3 regions of the Erwinia sp. TECH1 genome follow, and region 3 is predicted to be linked to each of the others. Evidence: riboswitches for the same ligand, from Rfam matches in the RefSeq annotation. Region 3 holds a riboswitch; each other region holds the start of a gene.
What was found. A riboswitch is a leader RNA that binds a small molecule or an ion and turns the genes downstream of it on or off. The one in region 3 is predicted to bind thiamine pyrophosphate.

Region 1 (5,855 bases), 1.4 Mb from region 3:
GCGCAGCTCGATCAGCCGCAGACGGTTCAGCCCGCGAATATCCAGCGCCAGACAAAGGCGGCTGTAGCGCTCGGCGATATCGCGCAAAGGATTTTCCAGCACTTTCATCGCGTAGGGCACGGCCATCAGCGCATTGGTAAAGATAACAATGCCGTCCGCAGACTGCGGCAGACCGAGGGTATCGTTCAGCAACAGGAAAAAACCGGTCGCCAGCACGATCCCCGGCATCGCCAGGATCAGCATCCCGCTCAGCTCCATCAGCTGGCCCGCGAAAGGCTGCTGGCGCAGGCGCAGCTCGCGGCTGCTCCACAGCAGCATCGTGGTCAGCAGCACGCAGAGCACGCCGGCGCCCAGGGCGATGCGTAGCGAGGTAAAGGTCGCCTGCCAGAGCGCGGGCTGTTGCAGGACGCTAAACAGGTTGCTGTTCAGGCCGCTGGCAGTCACGGCCAACAGCGGCGGCGCGATCAGCAGCAGCAGCAGCAACAGCAGTACGCCGTCCAGCAGCTTCGCGCCCGGCGCTTCCTGCTTATCCCGCCAGCCTTGCAGATGAGTGGTGCCTGACGGCAGCGCTTTACTCAGCCGCTGGCTCAGCAACACCAGGCTCAGGCAGCAGATCATTTGCAGCAGCGCCAGTAAGGCGGCGCGGCCGGGATCGTAATCAAAATTCAGCGCCTGAAAAATCGCCAGCTCGATAGTGGTGGCCTTAGGGCCGCCGCCCAGCGCCAGCACGGTGGCGAAGCTGGCGAAGCAGAGCATAAAGATCAGCGAGCCGACCGGCAGCAGCTGGCGCCGCAGCCAGGGCCACTCAACCAGGCGAAACTGATGCCAGCCCGTGACGCCCAGCTGCGCGGCCAGCTGGCGCTGTTCGGTGGGGATTTGCTCCAGCGTTTGCAGTAGCAGCCTGGCGGCCAGCGGCAGGTTAAAAAAGACGTGCGCCAACAAAATGCCCTGCAAACCATAAGGCGTAAAGTGATAGTCCACGCCCAGCCAGGCGCACAGCGACGCCAGCCATCCCGTACGCCCGTAAACGCTGAGGATACCGAATACCGCCACCAGCACCGGCAGCACCAGCGTCATCGCGCAAAGGCGCAGCACGAGTTGCCTGCCCGGAAAGCGGCGGCGATACAACGCCCGCGCCAGCGGCACGGCGGGCGTCAGCGCCAGCAAAGCGGAGAGAAACGCCTGCCAGAAGGAAAAGCGGAGGACGTGCCACAGATAGCTGTCTTCCCAAAGCGCGCGGGCGCTGACCGGCGCGTTGCGCCCCAGCGCGATAAAGGCGAGCAGCGCCACGGCGACCAGCAGCGTGGCGGCCAGGCAGCCAGGAACGAGGCTGCCTGAAGGCTGATAGCTGGCTAGCGGCTGACGGCGCGTTGCCATTCGCTGATCCATTGGCTGCGATGGCTGGCGACGTCCTGCGACGAATATTGCAGCGTGGTTTTCGGCAGGGTCAGCGTGTCAAAGCCTGCCGGCAGCTTGCCCGCCACGGCGGGATACATCCAGTTGCCCTGCGGAATGGTCTGCTGGAAAGGCTGAGCCAGTATAAACTGCATAAACTTCTGCGCCAGCTGCGGCTGTTTACTGGTTTTAAGCTGCCCGGCGACTTCCACCTGGAGGTAATGACCTTCACTAAAGTCGGCAGCGGCATACTGCGTTTTTTTCTCGGCAATCAAATGATAAGCGGGTGAGGTGGTGTAGCTCAGCACCATGTCGGCTTCGCCCTTCAGAAACAGGCCGTAAGCCTCGCTCCAGCCTTTGGTCACGGTCACGGTTTTCTGCGCCAGCTTCTGCCAGGCGGCGGGCGCGTTATCGCCATAGACTTTCTGCATCCACAGCAGCAGGCCCAGTCCCGGCGTGCTGGTGCGCGGATCTTCGTAGATAATTTTCAGCGGCTGACTGCCCTCGACCAGCTCTTTCAGGCTTTTGGGCGGGTTTTGCAGTTTAGTTTTGTCATAGACAAAGGCGAACCAGCCGTAGTCGTAGGGAACGAAAGTGCTGTTTGACCAGCCGCCCGGCACGGTGACGCTGCGCGTATCGACGCCGCTGGCGGCAAACAGTCCGGTTTTTTCCGCCGCGTCCAGCAGGTTGTTATCCAGCCCCAGCACCACGTCGGCGCGGCTGTTTTTCCCTTCCATACGCAGGCGGTTCAGCAGCGCGACGCCGTCGGGCAGGGCGACATAGCGCAGCTCGCAGCCGCAGTCGGCCTCAAAAGCCTTTTTAATGGCCGGACCGGGTCCCCATTCGGAAGAGAAGGAGTCATAGGTATAAACCGTCAGCGCGGGTTTGGCGGCAACGGCGGAAAGCGAGCAGAGCAGCAGCAGAGGCAGGATTTTTTTTAGCACCTGGAGTTCCTTGAGGGTCAGGCGACGCGCGATCTGAGCAGGTGAAGCACTCTCAAATCCCTACGCCGGTATTAGCCGGGTCAGGTTCGACGGGTTTATCTCAGCGTCGGCCAATGCCGCGCACCCCGTTGAGAACGGCTTATTCTAATGATTTCTACAGGGTAGCGAAAGCATCATGATTCGGGCGGTGCAAACCACGCGGACTTGAAGTCAAACCAGCCCAGCGTATTCATGCGCACCCCGCGCATACTGCGTTCGCCTTCCAGCAGCAGCCAGTGATGGAAAAGCGGATGAAAGTAGCAGTCGGCTGTCAGCTGCCTGCTCCAGTCGGCCAGCGGGAGCTGCTGTTCGCGCCAGCGCTGCGCATCCTGCTGCCAGTCAATCGGCACGCAGTGTTGCAGCAGCGGGATCTCATACAGCAGGGCAAACAGCGAAAACTCCAGCGGCAGCGTAAAGTTAGCGCTGCCCAGCCAGATGTCGCTTTCCGCCTCGCCCTGATGCCAGCTGGCGTAATCGACCTGCTTCGTAACCAGCGTCACCCCTTGCGCAGCCAGCAGCGGCTGGAGCAAATTAGCAATAGCCTGATGCTCAAGATGATCGCCATACCAGGTCAGCGTAAGCGAGGTCAGGCCCGTCGGCTTTTCCGGCGCGTCCAGATCGCGTCGATGATGCCAGCGCGGCAGCAGCCCGTAGGCCGGAAACCAGTAGCGCTGATAGCCCGCTCCGGCACGGTTCAGCAACGCTATCGGGTTGGCGATGGCGCTGACCCAGCGACGGATCTGCTCGTCCCGTCCCAGCGGCGAACGCTGGTCGAACAGCAGAAAATAGCAGCCTTCTTCAAGGCGGCTCTCTTCCGATTTTTCATCCAGGCTGCCGCCTTCCAGCCTGACGCCGGAATAGACCAGCTCCTCGCTGATTTCCGGTAATACCCAGATGTTGACCTCATCAAGCAGCGCGCGGTAGCCGAAATAGGCGTCGAAGGCTTCGATCTTAAGCTGGCTCTGCTGATTACGCACCACGGCATAGGGCCCGGTGCCGACGGGCTGACGGCTGAAATCGGGCAGAAAAGGCCACTCTTTCGGCACGATCAGCGCGCCGACGCCCGCCAGCAGCCACGGCAGCCAGCGGTCGGGCTGGTGCAGATGAATATCCAGCGTCCAGGGCGTGGAAGAGTGAATACGGACGATATTGGCGAAAAGCGGCTGCGTCCGCGCGCGTTCCAGCGTGGCGATCACATCCGCCATCTCCAGCTCGCGTCCGTGATGGAAATGCACCGCAGGGCGTAAATAGAAGCGCCAGTGCAGCGAAGAAACCGACTGCCAGTGGTGGGCGATATCCGGCTCGATTTCCCCGTTTTCCTCATTTATGCGCGTCAGGCCGCTGAAGATCTGCCGGGCCAGATGCGTTTCCGAACGACGCAACGCGGTGGCGGGATTCAGGTTCAGCAGCGAGCGATAATAGAGCACCCGCAGGATATGTTTTCCCTGGCGAAAGCTGCGGCCGAGATGAGAGAGCAGCATCTGCCGCACGGTATTTTTATCGCCGACCAGCTGCACCAGCTGATCGATGCGATCCTGCTCCAGCAGGTCTTCCGCGCGCTGCTGCTGCAGCGCCAGGCCCGTATAGTGAAACGTCAGCTTCGAGCGCTTGCCGCGCCCGGCTTCTGCCTGCCAGGTTAGCCAGCCCGCCTGCTGCATGGCGCCAAGCAGGTTACGCATATGGCGACGCGAACAGCTAAGCTGGAGCGCCAGCTGGTCGAGCGTGGTTTCCTGCGGCTGGCCCTCGCAGCTCTGCCAGAGCCGGATAAACTGCTGCTGTAAACGCGTTGATTGCATAAAAGGGGAACTCTTGCTGAAAAGTCGCCTGTTTTTCTTGCCCTATATTAAGGCAATACTGGTTAGCGATGAAAGTGCGGGAGGCATTCTTTTGAATGGCGCGCTTTCAAGACTTTATATCTGAGTAAGGTGTGCTTTCACCAGCCAGCAGGCGTCTTGCCCGCTGGCTTTTTTCATTTCCCGTTTTCTTCTATGCTTGCTGTTTGCGCCCGCGTGCGGGCCTCTTTATTTGCAAGGGATGTGGTATGAAATCGTTGCTTACGCGTCAACGTCGTATTAACCCGGTTTACCTCGCTTTTATGGCTGTCTCTTTTATGGTGGGTATCGCGGGGGCGCTACAGGCGCCAACGCTGAGCCTGTTTCTGACGCGCGAAGTGGGCGAGCGGCCATTCTGGGTGGGGCTGTTTTATACCGTGAACGCAATTGCCGGTATTGCGGTCAGCCTGCTGCTGGCGAAACGATCGGACAACCGTGGCGATCGACGTATGCTGATCCTCTTTTGCTGTCTGATGGCGACAGGCAACGCGCTGCTGTTCGCTTTTAACCGCGATTATCTGACGCTGATCACTTTTGGCGTGCTGCTGTCAGCGTTGGCCAGCGTCGCCATGCCGCAAATTTTTGCGCTGGCGCGCGAGTATGCGGACAGCTCTGCGCGTGAAGTCGTGATGTTCAGTTCGGTAATGCGCGCCCAGCTTTCGCTGGCGTGGGTGATCGGCCCGCCGCTCTCTTTCGCGCTGGCGTTGAACTACGGCTTTACCACCATGTTTTCCGTTGCCGCCGCGCTGTTTGTGCTCTGCATCGCGCTGATCTGGTTTGCGCTGCCTTCCGTACCACGAGTGGAACAGTCGCCGGAGGTGGTTATCACGCAAATCAGCGCGTGGAAAAACAGAGACGTGCGGCTGCTGTTTATCGCCTCGCTGCTGATGTGGACCTGCAACACCATGTATATCATTGATATGCCGCTTTATATCAGCAGCGTGCTGGGCCTGCCGGACAGGCTGGCGGGCCTGCTGATGGGCGTGGCGGCGGGTCTGGAGATCCCGGCGATGCTGCTGGCCGGGCACTATGTTAAGCGCTTCGGCAAGCGCAACATGATGCTGTTTGCCGTGGCGGCGGGCGTGCTGTTTTATCTGGGGCTGGTGCTGTTTCACTCGCGTGCGGCGCTGCTGGCGCTACAGATTTTCAACGCTATTTTTATCGGCATCATCGCCGGGATTGGCATGCTCTATTTTCAGGATCTGATGCCCGGCAGACCAGGTGCGGCCACCACGCTTTTTACCAACAGCATTTCGACCGGCGTGATCCTGGCGGGCGTGTTGCAGGGCGCGCTGGCAGAAACGTTCGGCCACTATTCGGTTTACTGGGGCGCGCTGATCCTCGCCGTCGCGGCTTTGGCGATGTCGGCTAAGGTGAAGGATGTTTGAGTGGAGGGAAGCGGCCCGCTCGGGCCGCTTTTAACCCGACTGAAGCTAGCGCAAGAACGCTGGCTGCCGCCGTTCATACTCGCTGATGCTGGCTTCGTGCTGCAGCGTCAGGCCAATGCTATCCAGCCCGTTCAACAGGCAGTGACGACGGAAAGGATCGATGCTGAAAGCGTAACGCTTGTCGCCTGCCACCACTTCCTGCCTGTCCAAATCCACGGTAAAGCTGACGCCCGGCTCGGCGGCGACCCGTTGAAACA
Region 2 (5,855 bases), 750 kb from region 3:
GTGCTGGCCGGCGTGATTGCCGCCGTGGGCGCTGTGCTGGTACTGCTGGTGATCAAAAGCCCAAAAAACGCGGCGGCGCGAGTTTCCGTCTGACTGGCGCATTGCGGCGCCTTTTATTTGATAAGGATTTATCATGTTACTTGTCGATGTGTTACCTGAAGGCACCCTCCTCCCGCGTTACGATCGTAGCGCGCTGCGTACGCGTATCGTGCATTTTGGCTTCGGCGCTTTCCATCGCGCTCATCAGGCCGTGTGTACCGACAGGCTGGCCGCCGAGCAGCAAAGCGACTGGGGCTATTGCGAATGCCAGCTTAACAGCGGCGATCTGATTAAAGCGCTGCGCGGGCAGGATTGTCTCTACAGCGTAACGGAAAAAACCGCCGACGAGTTGCGCACCCGCGTGGTTGGCGTGGTCAAAGAAGCGCTCTTTGCGCGCGAAGACGGCGTCGAGCGCGTTATTACCGCGCTCTGCCAGCCGGACGTGGCGATTGTCTCCGCCACCATCACGGAAAAAGGCTACTGCTACCAGCCTGCCAGCGGCGAGCTAAACCTGACGCATCCGTCCATTGTGCATGACCTGGCTCATCCTGAGCAGCCTGTTTCTTTTCCGGGGATCGTGCTGGCGGCCATCAGACGTCGGCGCGCGCTCGGCCTGCCGCCCTTCAGCGTGATGTCCTGCGACAATATGCCGGAAAACGGTCGGGTAACGCGCAACGTCATCACGCAGCTGGCGCAGCAGCAGGAGCCGGCGCTGGCCGACTATATCCGTAAACACCTTACCTTCCCTTCCACTATGGTGGACCGCATCGTGCCCGCCATGACGCCGGAAGCCTTTGACGAACTGAGCCGCAAGCTGGGCTGCGCCGATCCGGTGGGCGTCGAATGCGAGCCTTTTTTCCAGTGGGTCATTGAAGATAATTTTGTGAATGGTCGCCCGGCATGGGAAAAAGCGGGCGCGGAGCTGGTGGCGGACGTCCTGCCGTTTGAGGAGATGAAGCTGCGGATGCTCAACGGCAGCCATTCGCTGCTGGCCTACCTCGGCTATCTGGCTGGCTATGAGCATATCAGCGACTGTATGGACGATCCTTACTACCTCAAGGCCGCCCGCAGCCTGATGCTGGATGAGCAGGCGCCCACGCTGAGCACTAAAAATGTGGATCTGACAGCCTATGCGGATTCGCTGATCGCGCGTTATCGCAACCGGGCGATTAAGCACCGCACTTATCAGATCGCTACCGACGGCACGCAAAAGCTGCCGCAGCGCTGGCTGGACAGTATTCGCTGGCATCTGGCTAACGGCAGCGATTTTACGCTGCTGGCGCTGGGCGTGGCAGGCTGGATACGCTTTGTTGGCGGCGTGGATGAGCAGGGCAAGCCAATCGTCATTAACGATCCGCTGCGTGCGGAGCTGGCGCAGCGGGTAAACGACAGTCAGGAAGGCGATGAGCGCGTCGCCGCTCTGCTCTCGCTGCGGGCTGTTTTTGGCGAGGATCTGCCCGATAATTCGCTGTTCCGCGAAAAAGTCGGCCATTACTACGCGCTGTTACTGAAGTTGGGCGCGAAAGAAACGGTCAGGCAGGTTATCGGCTGACCGCCGCTTAATGGCAAAAGAACTGGCGCTGGCGCAGCAGGCTGATTAGACTGGCTGTTTCCAGCGTCAGGCTTCGCGACGCACTAATGAAATGAAAATTGCCGCATGTCTACTGCCTATATCATTACCGCCAGCGAACCAGTCAATCAGCAAATCTATCGCTTTTTACGCCAGGATATTGTGACCTGCGTGATTTCACCGGGTGCCTTACTGTCTGAAAAAGAGGTTTCTGCCCGTTTCAGCGTCTCGCGCCAGCCGGTGCGGGAAGCCTTTATTAAGCTGGCCGAGGCCGATCTGGTGCAAATTCTGCCGCAGCGCGGCACCTTTGTGCGCAAGATTTCTGCGCGACGCGTTGCCGACGGCCGTTTTATTCGTGAAGCGGTGGAAACGGCGGTAATAAGGCGAGCGGCGACGGAAGCGACCCCAGAGGCGCTGGCCCGGCTGGAGCATAATTTGCGCCTGCAAAAGCTGTCTGCGGAGCGCAACGACAGCCAGGCGTTTTTGCTGCTGGATGATGAGTTCCACCGCCTTATCGCGCAGAGCATCAACTGTGAGCTGGCATGGGAAACGGTAGAAAATATCAAGGCGACGATGGATCGCGTGCGCTTCCTGACCCTCAGTAAGGTTTCGCCGCCGGAAAGCCTGATCAATCAGCATGAAGAGATCCTGCAGGCGCTGCTGGCGAAAGACGCCGACGCCGCCGAACGGGCGCTGCGGCATCATTTGCAGGAGATGATTTTTTCCATCACGCCGATTGCAGAGCAAAACGGCGCGTGGTTTGAACAGGAGTAATCCTGCCGGGCTGGCGAGCGGTTCCGGCCGTCAGCGTCCTTCCACCCGCGCGTCTCATCACTACCGCTACACGCGCCGGTTCAGCCGTAACGTTTTCGCTCGTCGATGCACTACTAATCATCCTCTCCCGGCCCGTCAGCAGTTTGCCCGCTGATAGCGTTCCAGCGCGCTACCACCAGCGGTAGAAATGATGCACCGGGCCAATGCCTTTACCCACTTCCAGCGTATCTGCGTGCTGCAATGCGCCCTGCAGCCACTGTTTCGCTGCGCTTACCGTACCCGGCCAGCTGGTATGACGCGGGCGCAGCGCGGCCAGCGCGGAAGAAAGCGTGCAGCCGGTGCCGTGCGTATTTTTAGTCGGCACGCGCGGCGCGGTAAAGCGCTCTTCTCCTTCCGGGGTCAGCAGCCAGTCCGGGCTTTCGTTGTCGCTCAGGTGGCCGCCTTTCATCAGCACCGCCTGACAGCCCAGCGCCAGCAGCGCCCTGCCCTGTTGCAGCATCTCCTGTTCGTTGCGGGCCGGTGAGCACTCCAGCAGCGCAGCGGCTTCCGGCAGATTCGGCGTGATAATGGAAACCTGCGGCAGCAGTTTTTCCCGCAGCGTCGCCACGGCCCGCCCGGAAAGCAGCGGATCGCCGCTTTTCGCCAGCATCACCGTATCCAACACCCGCCAGGGGATCGCCGCCTTTGCCAGCCCTTCTGCTACCGCCTCCACAATATCGCTGTCCTGCAACATACCGATTTTGACGCTGTCGATGCGCACGTCGCTTAATACCGAGGCTAGCTGGGCCGAAACAAAATCGGCCGCCACGGGATAGACGGCCTGCACGCCGCAGGTGTTCTGCGCCACCAGCGCGGTGATCACGCTGGTACCGTAGGCTTCAAGCGCGGAGAACGTTTTCAGATCGGCCTGGATCCCGGCTCCGCCGCTGGGATCCGTACCGGCGATGGTCAATGCGTTGACTCTCATACCGCCTCCTTGTACAGACGGTAGAGCGCATCGAGAAACAGCGGTTCAAAGGTGCCCGGCCCGTTGGCCGCCGCCGCCGCCTGCTCGCCCGCCTGGCTCATTACCCGACAGGCGGCAGCGATATGCAGCAGCCTGTCGCCCGGCAGTGCGCAAAATGCGGCCACCACGGCGGAGAGCGCGCAGCCCGTGCCGACCACGCGCGTCATCAGCGGAGAGCCGCCCGATACCGCCAGCAGCCGCCGTCCATCGGTGACGTAATCCGTTTCGCACGTCACGGCAACCACCGCGCCGCTGGACTGCGCCAGCTGAATAGCGGCCTCCAGCGCGGCGGAAGGATGATGCTGGCTGTCGACGCCGCGACCGGAAACCGCCTGTCGGGCCAGCGCCATAATTTCAGAGGCGTTGCCGCGAATGGCGGCAGGACGGAATGCCAGCAGCCGCTGGCAAAAATCGCTGCGAAAAGTCAGCGCGCCGACGGCAACCGGATCCAGCGTCCACGGTCGGCCTGCCGCCGTCGCTCCCTGCACCGCGGCCAGCATCGCTTCGCTACGTGCAGCGGTCAGCGTGCCGACGTTGATCAGCACGGCATCGGCAATGGCGCTGAACTGTGCCGCTTCCACAGGTTCAGTCACCATCGCGGGCGACGCGTCCAGCGCCAGCAGCACGTTAGCCGTCAGGCTTTGTACCACATCATTGGTCAGGCAGTGAACCAGCGGCGACCGCTGGCGGAACAGAGCAAGAGACGCGGCCGGGCTGGCCGTATAGTGAGTAGGTTGGATCATAGCGCTCCCAACCGGCGATCAAGAAGGCGATGCGATAAAGCATCTGACTTCCCTCCGCTGGCATTATCCAGTTCAGGTTCAACGGGTATTTCTCAGCCTTCACAAGGAAGGGCACCCCGAGTCGTAGTGCTTGCCAGCATAGGGAAACGCGCTGTTTTACGCAAGCGCGGAACGGCTTGCTAACGCAGATAGCGCCAGGGTTTACACTGCTGCCAGCGCCAGCGCCAGCAGCAGCAGCGGCGGACGGCATGGATTGGCGGCCTGGCCTGGGATTACACGCTGCCGATAGTCCCTGGCACCCTGCATCTGGGCATGGACATGCACTGGCTTCATCGTCCGGCAGGCCAGGGCAAAGTAACCGTTAGCGATGGCCACAACCGTGACGCCTTCCGTACCGGCAACGGCGGCGATGCGCTGGCTGTGCAAGCGGAGGCCAGGCTGGCCGTTACCGACAATGTGACCTTCTCCACCCGCCTCAACCATCAGCGCAGGCTGCAACGGGAAGGCGCCAACGACTGGCTGCTGGCTGGCGGCGTGACGGTGAATTTCTGATTATTTTCCGGCGGTCTCTTTTGCCGCCGGGAATTTTTGCGTCATACTCTCCGATCCCGTAGCGGCTTTTGATAAAGTCCGCCCATTCGCTAATCTGAACGCCATCCCTGTCCTGACGAGAAGTAAGATGACAAGACCGCTTAATGAACAATACGGCATCAGCGTCGCGGCGCTGCAAATGCTGCACTATCTGCAACAGATAGCGCGCGGCGATCGTGCCTTTACCATTCAGGATACCGTGCTGAATAGCCGCTGTAACGTTACGCCCCCCGACAATTTCCGCCTGCTGGATCAGCTTTTTGAAGCGGGCAAAATCGATTATGACTATCGCGGCACGGGCATTGAGGGCGAAAGACACGTAAAGCCCGTCTGGGGAGAGAACGGATGACGGTACGCGCCTTTACCGAAGCCGACCGCCCTTTTCTGCGCACGCTGTTTCTGGCCGCCCGCAAGGCGAACTGGCACTGGCTTGACGGCAGCGCCTGGCAGCTGGAGGATTTCGACCGCGTAACGCTGGGCGAACGCATCCTGGTCGCCGAGCACGACGGCCACCGCACGGGCTTTGCCGCGCTGCTGCCCGCCGATAATTTTTTGCACAGTTTATTTGTCGACCCGGCGTGTCAGGGTCAGGGTATTGGCAGCGAGCTGCTGGAGGCGGTGCAGGCCGGCTTCACGTCGACCGGCGCGCTAAAGTGCCTTAAGGCAAACGACCGGGCGCTGGCTTTTTATCAGGGTCACGGCTGGCAGGTTATCAGCAGCGGTGAAGGCGAACAGGGAGAATATCTGCTGCTGCACTACGTGCTGTAAAAGAAAACGGGCGCCTGGTGCGCCCGTATCGCACATTTGCCGTCAGACTACACGGAAAGCGATATCGTCCGGGATCACTTCGCCATCCCAGTAGAGCTGTGCGGCGACCTGGCCTGCCAGCTGGCGATACAGCCAGGTAAATTCGCTGTCGGGACGGCGCACCACCGTCGGCATTCCGTCGTCCAGATCCTCGCGCAGCGTGATGTGCAGCGGCAGCTGGCTCAGCAGGCGCGTGTGATACTGTTCCGCCAGCGCCAGCGCGCCGCCGCTGCCGAAAATCGGCTCGTGATGACCGCAGTTGCTGCACACGTGCACGCTCATGTTCTCGACGATGCCCAGCACCGGCACGCTGACCTTTTCAAAC
Region 3 (5,855 bases):
GATTGCGTGCTCAGGGTACGCTCAGCTGAAGCAATTTTAAAGCCATTACGTTTATTTTTGCGGGGTCAGGAAGAAAAGGAGAGGTCGCCCCCTCCTTCCCATTTTTAGCGCAGCGTGCCCGACGTTTCGGTCGCTTCTGCGTGCTCCAGCGCGACAGGAATGCTTTTATAAGCCGGAATACCGCTTTCGGTATCGAAGCTGTCCAGCGGCACCAGCACGTTGGCTTCCGGATAGTAGGCCGCGACCGAGCCAGGCGCCATGTCGTAAACCACTATCGTCAGATTATCCAGGCGTCGCGAGGTCTGCTTGCCGTCCGGATCGAGCGCCACCATATGCACCTTGTCGCCGACCCGCAGGCGGCGTTTTTCTGCCTCATCTGCCGAGATAAACAGCACGTCCCGCCTTCCCGTCACGCCGCGATAGCGATCGTTCAGCCCGTACAGCGTGGTGTTGTACTGATCGTGACTGCGCAGCGTCGTCAGCACCAAATCGTGGCACTTCAGCGAACGCGGATCCTCGTTAATGCCCTGCATGATCTTAAACTGCGCTTTACCCGACGGCGTCAGCCATTTGCGTTCCGACGCGGCGTTGTAAAGACGGAAGCCGCCCGGCTGTAGGATCTTGCGGTTAAAATCCTCAAAGGCCGGGAAAACGGCTTCGATAGCCTGGCGGATAAAGCTGTAGTCGCCGATCATTCTGTCCCAGTTCACCTTAGTGTTGGGCAGCGTGGCTTTCGCCAGACCCGCTACGATGGCCGGCTCCGACTTCAGCCATTCCGAAGCGGGCTTCAGCGAGCCGCGCGAGGCGTGCACCATCGACATGGAATCTTCCACGGTCACGCTCTGCTCGCCCGATGCCTGCCTGTCGATTTCGGTTCGGCCAAGCACCGGCAGCAGATAGTTATGTTTGCCCAACAGCAGATGCGAGCGGTTCAGCTTGGTCGCCATATGCACCACCAGATCCAGCTTGCGCATCGCCTCGAAGGTTTGCTGCGGATCGGAGATCGCCTCCGCCAGGTTGCCGCCCAGGCAAAGCAGTGCTTTGGAGTGGCCGTCGCGGATCGCCTGAATAGCCTGCACCGCACCGTGTCCATGTTTCTGCGGCGGCTTAAAGCCAAACACTTTTTCCAGGTTGTCCAGCAGCGACTGCGGCGGGATTTCAGTAATGCCGACGGTACGATCGCCCTGTACGTTAGAGTGGCCGCGCAGTGGGCAGATGCCCGCGCCTTTCTTGCCGATATTGCCACGCATCAACAGCAGGTTAGCGATTTGCTGTACATTTTGCGTGCCGTACTGGTGCTGGGTGATACCCATGCCGTAACAGATAATGGTTCTTTCTGCTTTGGCATACAGGTGGGCAATATTCTGGATCTCTTCAAACGTCATACCGGAGACTTTCAGAATATGCGGCCAGTCGGTGGCATCCAGGTCCGCCTTCAGGGCGTCAAAACCTTCGGTATGTTCGCTGATAAAGCTTTCGTCCAGCACGCCGGGCTCTCCGGCCGCCAGCGCCCGCTCGTGCATCACCAGCAGACACTTCATCACGCCTTTCAGCATGGCGGCATCGCCGCCAACGCGCACTTTGTAATAGGTAGAAGCGAGCGTGGTGGAGCTGAGCGACAGCATTTCTACCGGGCTTTGCGGAGAGGTAAAGCGTTCAAGCCCTCTTTCCCGCAGCGGATTGATCGCCACGATGGTTGCGCCGCGTTTGGAGACTTCACGTAGCGTACCCAGCATGCGTGGATGATTAGTGCCGGGGTTATGGCCGATACACAGCACCAGATCGCAGTGATCGAAATCTTCCAGTTCGATGGTGCCTTTGCCTATGCCGATGGACTGCGGCAGGCCGACGCTGGTCGGCTCATGGCACATATTAGAGCAATCCGGGAAATTATTAGTGCCGTATTCGCGCGCGAACAGCTGCCAGAGAAACGCTGCTTCGTTAGAAGCGCGGCCTGAGGTATAGAACTCCACGCTATCCGGATCTTCGTAGCTTTGCAGCTTTTCGCCGATTTCACGGAAGGCGGTTTCCCATTCTATAGGCTGATAGGTATCGGTGGCCGCATCGTATTTCATCGGGTGAGTCAGACGGCCTTCGCCTTCCAGCTCAAAAGCGTTGCGTTGCCAAAGCTCACTGACGGTATGGGCAGAGAAAAATTCCGGCGTGGTGCGCTTGCTGGTGGCTTCCCAGGAAACGGCCTTGGCGCCATTTTCGCAAAATTCAAAGGAGGAACCGTGCTGAGGATCGGGCCACGCGCAGCCGGGACAATCGAAGCCCTGCGGCTGGTTGACTTTAAACAACGCGATCACGTCCTGTTTGACCGACATCTGGCCGCGGATCGCGTCGGCAACGGCCTTTAACGCTCCCCACCCCCCCGCTGAACCACCGTAAGGCGCTATTCCAATAGTCTTATTTTGTTGTTTCATACGACTCCGCATCACATTACAAACCAGTTTTTAGCTTAGAACAGCATGCGGCTTCCGACCGGTTTTTTGCTTTCAGAATGTTACCGAATGGCGCTATTAATAACCCATAGAGGCCAGCGACCTGAATCCACAATGGTGCTGAGCCTGCGCATTGTAAACAGAAAGTAAATACCGTATAACAATACGCACCGAGGGGTGTCCTGTTACGGGCTGAGATGGCGCAAGCCGAACCCTTTGAACCTGATCTGGGTCATGCCAGCGAAGGGACGGCTGAGCCAGATAACGCACGTTCCCGCGCCTGACCGGATCTCAAGTATTGAGGAGGTTCCGTGTTTGACGGTTTCTACGGACGGCTGCGTCAACAGACCGGCGATCGCTGGCTGCACTATATCCATCACCCTTTTGTTCGCCAGCTGGCTGACGGCACCCTGCCTGCGTCGGCTTTTCGCCGTTACCTTATCCAGGACTATCTGTTCCTTATCCATTTTGCCCGCGCCTACGCGCTGCTGGTCAGCAAATTTCAAACGCTGCCGGAGATGCGTGCGGCAATCCGCTCGCTGAACGCCATCGTCGACGAACTGCCGCTCCACGTGCGCTACTGCGCGCAGTGGGGCCTGACCGGGAAGGCGATGGCGGCGGAAACCGAGGCGCCAGAAACGCTAAATTATACCCGCTATGTGCTGGATATTGGTCACGCGGGCGACGCGCTCGATCTGTTGACCGCCCTGATGCCCTGCGTGGCTGGCTATGCCGAGATCGGCGTCGGCTTGCTGAACGATACGCAAACCGTATTGACCGGCAATCCCTACGCGCCGTGGATTGAAAACTATGGCGCTCCGCTTTACCTGAGCGGCGTGCAGGCTTCGCTGACGCTGTTTGAAAACCTGGCCGCCCAGCGCGGCGGCGCGAGCCGCTTTGAGGCGCTGGCGGGAATATTCGCCACCGCGACACGGCTGGAAACGGCATTCTGGCAGATGGGGCTTGATGCTGCCTGTGCTACGCCGGAAGCGCGATGACGCCGGGTATAGAGGTGAAGGCGGTCAGCCTGCATTTTAGCGATCGTACGTTATTTAAGCAGCTGAGCTTTACGCTGGCAGGTGGCCGCTTTACTTCTCTGCTTGGCCCCAGCGGCGTCGGTAAAAGCAGCCTGCTGAAGATCATTGCGGGGCTGCTTGCACCCTCGACAGGATCGGTGCTGGGTAGCGATGGGCTGCCGGTTGCCGGACGCATCGCCTGGATGGGACAGCGGGATCTGCTCTATCCGTGGCTTAGCGCGATCGATAATGTCGCGCTGGGTGCGCGTTTACGCGGCGAGAAAGCTGACAGACAATGGGCAGAACATCTGCTTGAACGCGTGGGCCTGGCTGGCAATGCCGGCGCGCTGCCCACCACGCTGTCGGGCGGGATGCGTCAGCGTGTCGCGCTCGCCCGGACCTTGTACGAGCGACGGCCCATTGTGCTAATGGATGAACCCTTTTCCGCTCTTGATGCCATTACCCGCGCCCAAATTCAGGCGCTGGCCGCAGAGCTGCTGGCCGACTGCACCGTGCTGCTGATTACGCACGATCCAGTAGAAGCCTGTCGCCTCAGTCATCGCCTGCTGATCCTTTCTGCTGCCGGGCTTAGCGAGCTTCCTGAGCTGGCTGGTCAGCCGCCGCGAGCGCCCGACGATCCCAATTTATTGCGTAGCCAGGCGCAGCTTATGCGCCAGCTGACAGAGGACATGGCATGAATGCAGCAACGATACGCCGTGGCGTCACGGTATTTGTCGGGCTGATGGCGCTGTGGCAGCTGGCCACGCCTGGCAGCATCCCGGCTTTTCTGTTGCCCTCGCCCATCGCCGTGGCTGCGGCTATGCGGGATAACGCTGGCTATCTCGCTTACCACACGCTTATTACCGCTACTGAAATCGCCGGCGGGCTTATCGCGGGCGTGCTGCTCGGCGCCCTGCTGGCGCTGCTGATGACCTTTTCGCCCGGCCTGCAACGCTGGCTGATGCCGCTGGTATTGACCAGCCAGGCGATCCCCGTGTTTGCGCTGGCGCCGCTGCTGGTGCTCTGGTTTGGCTTCGGCATCAGCGCCAAAATTGTGATGGCGATCCTGGTGATTTTTTTCCCGGTTGCCTCCGCTTTTTTTGATGGCTTACGGCGGGTCGAACAGGACTATCTGGATCTGGCGCGCACGATGGGTGCCTCTTCCGCTTCGCAGCTGCGGCATGTGCGGCTGATGGCGGCGCTGCCGGCCTTTGGCTCAGGGCTGCGGATGGCGGTCGCCGTCGCGCCCATTGGTGCGATTGTCGGCGAATGGGTGGGCTCCGCCGAAGGATTGGGGTTTGTAATGCTGAATGCTAACGCGCGAATGCAGAGCGATCTCTGCTTCGCCGCCCTGTTTGTGCTGGTAGCCATGACGATTGCGCTCTGGCTGAGTACCGATATCCTGCTGCGCCGCCTGATCCGCTGGTCGCCGGAGCGTTAATCACCGTAAGGACAAGATAATGAAAAAAGCTTTAGTTTGTGGGCTGGTGGTAGCAACGTTATCTCCTTTCACCAGCGCGGCGCAAAAGCTGACGCTGATGCTGGACTGGTATGTTAATCCCGATCACGCGCCGATTATGGTGGCGCAGCAGACTGGCGCGTTTAAGGCTCAGGGGCTGGATGTGACGATTATTCCGCCTTCCGATCCGGCGTTGCCGCCACGTCTGGTCGCGGCCGGTAAGGTGGATCTGGCGGTGACCTATCAGCCACAGCTGCACTTTTTTGCCGACCAGGGCTTACCGCTGGTACGCGTCGGCACGCTGATTGATTCCCCACTCAACACGCTGATTACGCTTGATAAAAGCGTGCATTCTCCGGCAGACCTGCAAGGGAAAACGGTGGGGTATTCCGTCAGCGGCATCGAACAGGCCACGCTCGCCGCTATGCTGCAGCACGACCAGCGGCAACTCAGCGACGTTAAGCTGGTTAACGTCAATTTTCAGCTGACCAGCGCGTTGCTGACCGGCAAAGTTGATGCGGTCATCGGCGGCTACCGTAATATTGAAGCGCTGGAAGTGAAGCTTCAGGGCAAAGATCCCGTGGTGTTCAACGTCGAGGACTACGGCGTGCCGGCCTATGATGAGCTAATTCTGGTGGCGAATCGCGATAGCCTGAACAAACCCGCTATCAAAAAGTTCCTGATAGCGCTCAAGCAGGGCAACGACTACTTGCAGGCCCATCCTGAAGAAAGCTGGCGGGCATTCGCTAAATTGCATCCTGAGCTGAACACCGGGCTGAACAGACAGGCATGGGTAAAAACGCTGCCGCTGTTTGCCCGCGACCCGGCCCGCCTGGATCGCCAGCGCTATCGGCAGTATGAAACTTTTCTTTTTAACCATGGGCTGATTAAAAAAATTACGCCGGTTAACGACTACGTCGTCGAAATCCAGTAAGC

Region 1: another riboswitch for thiamine pyrophosphate. It lies ahead of thiB (thiamine ABC transporter substrate binding subunit); the one in region 3 lies ahead of ACVWZ0_RS11355 (TenA family protein).
Region 2: another riboswitch for thiamine pyrophosphate. It lies ahead of thiM (hydroxyethylthiazole kinase); the one in region 3 lies ahead of ACVWZ0_RS11355 (TenA family protein).

What each region holds. Positions count from the first base shown of each region.
Region 1 covers NZ_JBSRZK010000001.1:1,032,784-1,038,638, forward strand. Annotated here, with positions in the region: gene thiP (thiamine/thiamine pyrophosphate ABC transporter permease ThiP) at 1-1,377, opposite strand, end outside; gene thiB (thiamine ABC transporter substrate binding subunit) at 1,353-2,339, opposite strand; TPP riboswitch at 2,379-2,477, opposite strand; gene sgrR (HTH-type transcriptional regulator SgrR) at 2,513-4,174, opposite strand; gene ACVWZ0_RS04775 (sugar efflux transporter) at 4,420-5,598, shown strand; gene leuD (3-isopropylmalate dehydratase small subunit) at 5,644-5,855, opposite strand, start outside.
Region 2 covers NZ_JBSRZK010000001.1:3,169,121-3,174,975, forward strand. Annotated here, with positions in the region: gene ACVWZ0_RS14905 (MFS transporter) at 1-93, shown strand, start outside; gene ACVWZ0_RS14910 (mannitol dehydrogenase family protein) at 134-1,591, shown strand; gene ACVWZ0_RS14915 (GntR family transcriptional regulator) at 1,697-2,383, shown strand; gene thiD (bifunctional hydroxymethylpyrimidine kinase/phosphomethylpyrimidine kinase) at 2,553-3,350, opposite strand; gene thiM (hydroxyethylthiazole kinase) at 3,347-4,132, opposite strand; TPP riboswitch at 4,165-4,261, opposite strand; gene ACVWZ0_RS14930 (hypothetical protein) at 4,334-4,456, opposite strand; gene ACVWZ0_RS14935 (hypothetical protein) at 4,451-4,684, shown strand; gene ACVWZ0_RS14940 (hypothetical protein) at 4,812-5,072, shown strand; gene ACVWZ0_RS14945 (GNAT family N-acetyltransferase) at 5,069-5,491, shown strand; gene apbC (iron-sulfur cluster carrier protein ApbC) at 5,534-5,855, opposite strand, start outside.
Region 3 covers NZ_JBSRZK010000001.1:2,420,204-2,426,058, reverse strand. Annotated here, with positions in the region: gene ACVWZ0_RS11360 (FdhF/YdeP family oxidoreductase) at 105-2,426, opposite strand; TPP riboswitch at 2,608-2,710, shown strand; gene ACVWZ0_RS11355 (TenA family protein) at 2,756-3,442, shown strand; gene ACVWZ0_RS11350 (ABC transporter ATP-binding protein) at 3,439-4,158, shown strand; gene ACVWZ0_RS11345 (ABC transporter permease) at 4,155-4,901, shown strand; gene ACVWZ0_RS11340 (ABC transporter substrate-binding protein) at 4,921-5,853, shown strand.